One region of the Shewanella sp. QJM3NY_23 genome, then DNA from elsewhere that is predicted to be linked to it. Evidence: riboswitches for the same ligand, from Rfam matches in the RefSeq annotation. Region 1 holds a riboswitch; the other holds the start of a gene.
The links. Region 1 has a riboswitch for cobalamin ahead of AC0VXX_RS13410 (TonB-dependent receptor). Riboswitches for the same ligand answer to the same signal wherever they lie in the genome.
Positions count from the first base shown of each region.

Region 2: another riboswitch for cobalamin. It lies ahead of AC0VXX_RS14320 (ABC transporter ATP-binding protein); the one in region 1 lies ahead of AC0VXX_RS13410 (TonB-dependent receptor).

Region 1 is NZ_CM149657.1:3,020,052-3,024,279, reverse strand. It holds gene AC0VXX_RS13415 (cation:dicarboxylate symporter family transporter) at 1-1,555, opposite strand, end outside; cobalamin riboswitch at 1,909-2,125, shown strand; gene AC0VXX_RS13410 (TonB-dependent receptor) at 2,226-4,199, shown strand.
Region 2 is NZ_CM149657.1:3,222,244-3,226,471, reverse strand. It holds gene metH (methionine synthase) at 1-765, opposite strand, end outside; gene AC0VXX_RS14325 (histidine phosphatase family protein) at 1,093-1,698, shown strand; cobalamin riboswitch at 1,848-2,018, shown strand; gene AC0VXX_RS14320 (ABC transporter ATP-binding protein) at 2,172-2,966, shown strand; gene AC0VXX_RS14315 (FecCD family ABC transporter permease) at 2,966-4,030, shown strand; gene cobT (nicotinate-nucleotide--dimethylbenzimidazole phosphoribosyltransferase) at 4,069-4,228, shown strand, end outside.

The DNA of each region.
Region 1 (4,228 bases):
CTTTTACCCCTAAGTCTTCGGCGAGTTTACTGGCCATTGCGCTGTCAAATCCCACTAATTGGGCGGCATTATTATAGTAGCTAAAAGGCACATTGCTGGGGATGTAACCCACCTTTAATACTCCGCGTTGGCGGATGGTTTGCACATTGGCGATTGGGGCGCTTGGCGTTTTGCCTAGGACAGGAAACTGTTTTTTAACGATAGTCGGCACTTTATCGGCCACCTGCATATTGGCAATTACGCCGCTGGTGACATCAGGGCTGTGGATCAACATGCCCATACCCACTCGGCTCACCCCTAAGGTCAAGGCGACTCCTACGACGACGCCAATACTTAATTTCAGCAGTTGTGGTGGGCGCAGTCTTAAACGCCGCTCAAACAGGGATACCGTGAGTAGTGTTAAGGCAAATAGGTACATAACGGCGGCTATAGAGTTAAATTTTCCGGTAATAAAGCCTGACATCACAAACAGTTGAAACAGATCTTGCGGCAGATGCAGTAAGTCCAACATAAAAGGAATAGCGACATAGACGCTACCAAACAAAGAGAGCAGACCGCTAATCGACAGTGACGGAAGTTCGCTAATGTCCACCGGAGTGCCGTTAAACCAGCCGGCAAACAGCACAAACAAAATGACTGTCAGTTTACCGATATTGGGAAAGGTAAAGGCGATGGGCACCAAAATTTCAATTAGGGTTTCGGCGTCATCGCTGAGACTTTCATGTTCGCGCATGATCTGCTTACATTCGTCGACAATCACAGGGATCACGATAAAAATATTGCCGGTCGCGAATGCGGTGACCACGCTCGATTTTGCGATGCGCAGTGCTTGGGTATAGGTCACTGGGGTGAGTGAGGCGATGATCCACGGCAACAGCCAGAAAGTGAGCAGTAAACAAAGCACAAAATAACTGATGAGATACACCTGCATACTGGCAAATTCATCGACTCCCATAGTGCCCGCCGCCGAGGCCGACATGGCAAAAATGCCTATCGGCAAGACCCGTACCAGCGCCTGAGTGATCTTAGAGAATATCTCGCTACAGGTATGCATAAAGGTGATGATAAGCTGTTTGTTTTCGCCCTCCATGCCAATGAGCGCCAGCCCCATGGCGATACTGAATACCACCATAGCAGGCACATAGCCCGCCGCCATCGACTCAAACGGGTTGGCCGGAATATACAGCTTAAAGTAATCGATAGGAGTCGTGGGCTCGACAATGCTGGTGCTGAAAAAAGAGGCCGTTTCAACAAAAGGAAATGACAGCGGCATGAGGGCCACCAGCACTAAGCCCATAAGCCACAGCAGTAACATGATGACGCCGGCACGGCTAAAAATTAAACTGGCGGTGGTGCGCTTAAGTTTGCCGATACCGCCAATGAGAGAAACCAAAATAAAGGGCAGCACCGTCATCTGCATTAACAGAATGACGCTGGTGCCAATATTACTGAGCCAGCCGACGGACTCGCCAAAAAACAAGCCCACGCCAAAGCCTATAAACATGGCCACTATCATCTGGGTGGAGCTTTGCATCGCGCGCAGTTTTGTTAGCACAGGTTGATTCCATTTGAGTAGTCGATAACGCCCGGTTAGATGACGACAATGACTGGTGGGTAAATAATCGCTTACTGGTTGTTTATTATAGGGTCTGTAGCAAGGGAGGATAAAGGGTTAACAGTGATTATTGTCAGTATGGTGATTTATTTGTGTTAAAAATTATCATTACTAACATCGTTGGCGAAACGACTTACTGTCGTATGCAGATGTGAGCGGTGATTTGTATGACACTGACTTAACATGCTTTGTTAGACTTTTATCCGTTTAGACGTCTATAATGCCCGCGGTCTTGACGGCGATGCCACTTTGTATGGAATAACAGTTGTGCATTGCCGTTATAGGTAACCAAATTCGAGTCAATCTTTTGTGGTGCCCAGTTGCGTCAGTCGCAATGGGATAATCGGGAAGCCTGTGAAAATCTGGCACTGCCCCCGCAACGGTGAAAGGTGAAAGCTGGGTGCGCTTGCTATAACTAAGCGTTAAAAAAACTCAGTCTTGTCGTATCAACCGCAGTTTGGGTTTATACCTATCCTCAGTCCGGAGACCGGCCCTTAAGGTGATTTTGAGATTTCGGCGGGCAGATCTCGAAATGCGACCTCATATCGCCTATTCGGCGGCGTGAAGTCGTGACCTCTTGCCCCGTTTCCCTTTTAGGAGTTAAAGGTAAATGGGTACACAACCTACAGCTATCGCCCTGTTAATTGGCGGTTTATTTAGTTTTTCTGCGTTTTCAGTGACGGCGCAAAATGCCACCTCTGCGCAAATCAATATCGACGACACCATTACCGTTATTGGTCGCAATGTCAGTACCCCTCTCAATATTGCCGCTAACGTCAATGTGATTGATGCCGCCGCGATTGAGATGAGTGGCGCAACGAGTTTAACCGAAGTGTTACGCGGTCAAAGCGGTATACAGATTTCCGATTCAAACACCGGAGCCGTATTTGCACTGCGGGGCTTTAGTGCTAGCCAAGCGGCGAGTAATACCTTGATTTTGATTGATGGACGTCGACTAAACAATATTGATATTGCCGCCCCAAGCATTAGCGCCATTGCCCTTAATCAAGTTGAGCGTATCGAGATCATGTCTGGGAGTGCGGGGGTGCTATATGGCGATCAGGCGGTGGGTGGTGTGATTAACATCATCACCAAAGCGCCACAGGGCAGTGGTGGCAGCGTGCAGCTTTCAGGGGGCAGTTTTGATACCTATGAAGGTAACGTTGATGTGTCAGGGGCGATAAACGCTAATTGGCGTTTTTATGGTGCGGCCAGTTATAACCAAGGGGATAACTATCGCGACCATAACGCGAATGAAACCTCATCGTTATTAGGGCGCTTGCAGTATCAAGACGATGCGCAGCACTTTTTTGCCGAAAGCAGTTACTATGACAACCGTCGAGAATTGGCAGGCGCATTAACCCTCGAGCAGATTGAACAAGATCCACGCCAATCAGATGCCAGCGCACCAGGTGCCTATGACAGTTATCTGCATGAGATGACCACGGCGCTGCGTTCGGGCTACCAGCGTCAACTCAATCAGCAATGGGAGCTTGGGGCGGATATCAATTATGCCGACACCTTAATCACAGGGCTCAATAACTGGGGCAGTAACCGCCGCGATACCCGCTCATTACTAGAGTTTAACCCTAAGGCGACTGCTAACTTTACTACTGAAAACGGCCCGTTAACCCTAGTGACCGGGCTCGATTTAAGCCGCGGTGAGTCAGTGTTTAGCAGTGGCCGTGAAAACGTGCAAAAGCAGGCCAGTGCCTATGTGCAAGCCACAGTGCCTCTGACTCAAAGTGTGAGTTACATTGTGGGTGGTCGTTATGCTGAGGTGACCGACGATCTGCGTGACCCCAGCGCCTATGCTAACGGCATTGAGCTGGATCAGGATGCCCACGCATTTGAACTTGGGATTAACTATCGCCCCACGGACGCTCAGCGTTTTTACCTGCGCGCCGACGACAATTTCCGCTTTGCCAAGGTTGATGAGCAAGCCTATACCCCGGCCAATGTGAAGGGGCTTAAGCCGCAAACTGGCCGTTCTTATGAAGCGGGGTGGGACTGGACGCTAGCGCAGCAAACACTGCGAGTGAGTGCCTATCGCCTCGATCTAGAAAATGAAATTGTATTCGACCCTAGCGCCGACACCCCAACTGGCGGCAGTTTCCCTGGTGCTAACGTGAACGCCGATGCATCACGTCGTTATGGCGTCAGTTTAGATTGGGATTGGCAAGTTATGCAGCAGGTGCTGCTGGGGCTTGAATATAACTACATTGATGCCGAATTTACCGATGGCGTTAATGATGGTAAGTCACTCTCTTGGGTGGCGAAGCATTCGGGTCGTGGCTATATCAGTTACGATATCAGTGAACATGTGCAACTGTTTGTTGAAGGTCTGTATACGGGGGAGCGCTTTATCGAGGGCGACAACGCCAATGTTGATCCTAAGCTAGCGGATTACCTGCTCACCAATGTCGCGCTTAACTATACTGGCGGCTCGTGGTTAGCCAGCTTGCGAGTCGATAATCTGCTTGATGAAGAGTATGTTAGCGCAGGTTATTACAGTGCATGGGGCAACGGTTATTATTCGGGGACTGGCCGCGCGCTGCGTTTAACCGCGAGCTACCGCTTTTAAGCGGTAATGCGTGCACGCCAAGTGACTTA
Region 2 (4,228 bases), 200 kb from region 1:
GCAGTTAAGGCCAATCGACAGTGGCTTAACGTGGCGCAGCGAGTTGTAAAAAGCTTCGGTGGTTTGCCCTGTGAGGGTGCGGCCCGAGGCATCGGTGATGGTGCCTGAGATCATGATGGGCACGCGCAGCTCAAGCTGTTCAAATACCGTTTCTATAGCAAACAACGCGGCTTTGGCGTTGAGGGTATCGAAGATGGTTTCCACCATGATGATATCGGCGCCGCCTTTAAGCAGCGCCTCAATCGACTCAATATAGGCATCGACCAGCTCATCGAAGCTGACATTACGGTAACCGGGATCGTTAACATCTGGGCTAATCGAGCAGGTGCGGTTGGTGGGGCCAAGTACCCCGGCAACATAACACGCGCGCCCCGTTTCTGCGCTGACTTCATCGGCCGCGGCGCGGGCAAGGCGTGCACCTTCAAGGTTAATTTCAACAGACACCTCCTGCATCTCGTAGTCGGCCATGGCGATACGAGTGGCGTTAAAGGTATTGGTCTCGATGATATCGGCGCCAGCGAGCAGGTACTGTTTATGGATATCTTTGATAATGGCTGGCTGAGTCAGTACCAGCAGATCGTTATTACCTTTGACATCGCAGGGCCAGTCTTTAAAACGCTCGCCGCGAAAGGCGGCTTCCTCAAGCTTATGATCTTGGATCATGGTGCCCATGGCACCGTCGAGGATTAAAATACGTGATTCGAGCTGCTCGGTGATCTGCGCTGTTATCTGTCTTATTGGGGTAACAGGGGGTCGGGTCGCCATAAAATTCTACCTATATCCTACTCGATGCATGTTCACTACTGCCGATGCAGTGCGACGAGGGTGTGATCACCCTGCTATTATTTTTAGATGTATAAACGTATAGACGTCTATAGCAATTGCTATAGTAAGCGACTTATTAGGCTTAGGGCAAGTCAAAAGAGTATCAGTTTTCCCCCTCGTTAGCCCAGTGGCTTATAGGCTGTCGCTTAGCCTGTGGGTGATGTTTGTTTTGGCGCAATTGCAGCCGCGGGGCAGTGTGACCCATATTGCATTGGCGCGCCGTCTCGGCGTATGCTGCCACGGCATGACAAATATCAAGGTAAGCCAATGACACAAACGATTTTTTATTTAATGCGCCATGGTCAGTGCGAGGGCGGTAATGTGCTGCGAGGCCGAAGCGACCTGCCTTTGAGTGAGCTGGGATTTGCCCAGATGCAACTGGCCAGTGCGACTAAATTACCCGAGACGATAGATGCGCTGGTGAGCTCCCCCTTAAGCCGCTGCCAAGTGTTTGCCGAGTATTATGCCAATAAACAGCAGTTACCTTACTCAGTTGAAGCGGGTTTGATGGAGATTGATTTTGGCCGCTGGGACGGTGAGGCGCTTGATACCTTGTTTGCTGAGCATAGCGAGGCGCTTAACGCCTACTGGCAAGATCCTTGGCGGGCGCCATTGCCAGGCAGTGAGCCGCTAGATGTCTTTGAGCAGCGGGTCGAGACCTGTATCGAGCAAGTGTTACATAGACACAGTGGCAAAACCCTGCTGCTTGTCACCCATGGTGGGGTTATCCGCCATTTGATGGGGCTGGCGCTGGGGATCCGCGGCGAAGTGGGCTTCTATACCCAGTTAAGTCTCGATTATGCCAGTGTGGTTAAGTTAAGCCACTTGGTCGATAACGATGGTAAAGGCTATTGGCGCTTACATTTGGGTTAATGCCTAAGCTCAGTGCGCGTTAGTTATCAGCGTTTGTCGTCAACCAGCGCGGCAAATACAAAAGGTGGTTTGCCTCTTAGGGGAAATACCGCATAATAGCCAACAATTTTAGGTGTCTAGCATACAGATGACGCCGAGCGTAAGGTGTTGAGCAGCGACTCACTTAACGTGGGTCGAGTAACTCAAACTTAATAGGGAATTGGGGAGTGACCTAAGGTCATCAGCCCAAACTGTGCCCGCAACTGTGAGTGTGTTGAGTAAGGCAATTGGCCTTGTCTGCAACCACAAGTCAGGATACCTGCCTTACGCTATAGCCTAATGACTCAAGCGGGTGACTTGAGGGAGCTAAAGATGAACAACCGACTTGGGGCGTTAGCCCCGCTTGGCAGCGGCAGGTCGACACCTGCGCGGTCGCAACACACTTTACCCTATTACTTTGCGGCTTGGATGATGAGCCTGTGACGTCAATCCCTATGGCGTTATCTGCCCAACACCTTAGTTGGCACGCGGGCGAGCGCGCCATTTTGGCTGATGTCAGTGTCGAACTGCCCCAAGGCCAAATGCTGGGGATCATCGGCCCTAATGGCGCCGGTAAATCCACCTTACTGCGCTGTCTATATCGTTATTTGACCCCAAGCCAAGGGGATATCACCTTATTTGGCCGAGCGGTGGGCGACTTTTCGGCGCGATCCTTTGCCCAGCAAGTGGCGGTGGTGCTGCAAGACACGCCGCACCATTTTGACATGACCACGGCGCAGCTGGTGGCGCTAGGGTTGACGCCCCATAAGGGGGCGTTTTCGCTCACCAGCGACCAAGACAAGCACGATGTGCGCCGCGCCTTAGCCACAGTAGGTTTAACCGCGTTGGCCGACCAAGGGTATGAGCAACTTTCTGGCGGCGAGAAACAACGGGCGTTAATCGCCCGCGCCATAGTGCAAAAGCCCAAGCTGTTGATCCTCGATGAGCCCACTAATCATTTAGATATCCGTTATCAAATACAGATCTTAGAGCTACTGCGTAGCTTAGAGATGACGGTGGTTATCTCGATCCATGACCTTAATTTAGCCAGCGCCCTGTGTGACCAATTGCTGCTGCTCGACCAAGGCCACGCAGTTGCCCAAGGCCGCCCCAATGAGGTGTTGACCGAGCAGCGTATTGCAGAGGTCTTTGAGGTGTGCTGCCAAGTGAGCCCGCACCCACAACACGGTAATCCGCAAATTAATTACTTTTATGGCTACCATAATGTCACCCAAGGGGAGACGCCATGATGCGCTCGTCCGGATTATCGGCCAGCGAGCGCCTTTGGCGCGGCCTGCTATTGGTCACAGGGTTTGGGGTATTAAGCCTAATGACGCCGCTGTTAGCCGCCAGTTTTGGTGCGGCGCATATCGACTTTAACCAAGTGGTCGATGTGGTGCTGGCCACCCTTGGCGGTGAGCGTCCAAGCAGCGTCACCGCCCGCATTGTGATGGAGCTGCGGATGCCGCGCATCGTGCTGGCGTTTATCGCCGGTTTTGGTTTAGCCATCGCCGGCGCCGTGCTGCAAACTGTGACCCGCAATCCACTGGCCGACCCTTATCTTTTTGGCATCTCTTCTGGCGCCTCCTTTGGTGCCGTAGTGGTGCTTACCCTGTTTGGCGGTGCGGGCGCGCTATCGAACGCCTTATCCATATCATGGCTTGGCAGCGTCAGCCTGCCGATGGGCGCCTTTATTGGCGCCAGTCTCGCAGTGCTGATGGTATTGGCCTTGTGCGGCCGCGCCATGAGCACTCAAATCGAGCGCATGCTGCTTTCTGGGGTGGCGATCTCCTTTATGTTTGGTGCGCTTACCAGTTTATTACTCTATTTTTCGGGCCCTCAGGCGGCCGCCTCTGTGCTGTTTTGGAGCTTGGGCAGTTTTGCCAAGGCCAGTTGGTCTGGCTTGGGGCTGCCCTTGTTGGTGGTGGCAGGCGCAACTGTGATCATATTGCTGTTTAAACGCCAGATAGTTGCCATGAAAGCCGGTGATGAAACCGCCCACACTTTAGGGATCGATGTGCAGCGCCTGCGCCTAGCCATGTTGCTTTTGTGCTCGTTAATCACAGCCGTGCTGGTGGCTAACTGTGGCGGAATCGGCTTTGTGGGTTTGATGATCCCGCATATGGTGCGCCTGTTGCTGCCTGGTCGCTTCGCCTTGTTGACCACAGGGTTGGTGGGCGGGCTGTTTATGATCTGGGTCGATGTATTAGCCCGTTGCTTGCTGAGTTACCAAGAGCTACCTATCGGCATTATTACCGCGGTGATCGGCAGTGTGTTTTTCTTGTTTATTTTAGGCAGCAAGCGCCGCGGCTAAAGACGAGGCCAGCTGCAGACCCGTTAAGGATATAACCCATGTTTAGCGTAACGCCGGTGAACCACCAATTTGATGGCGAGATTCAGCAAAAAATCGATTGTAAAACCAAGCCATTAGGCGCATTGGGCCGACTCGAACCCTTGGCGCTGCAAGTGGCGCAGGTGCTGGGGGCAACGTGCCCGACTATTAAGCAGCCTA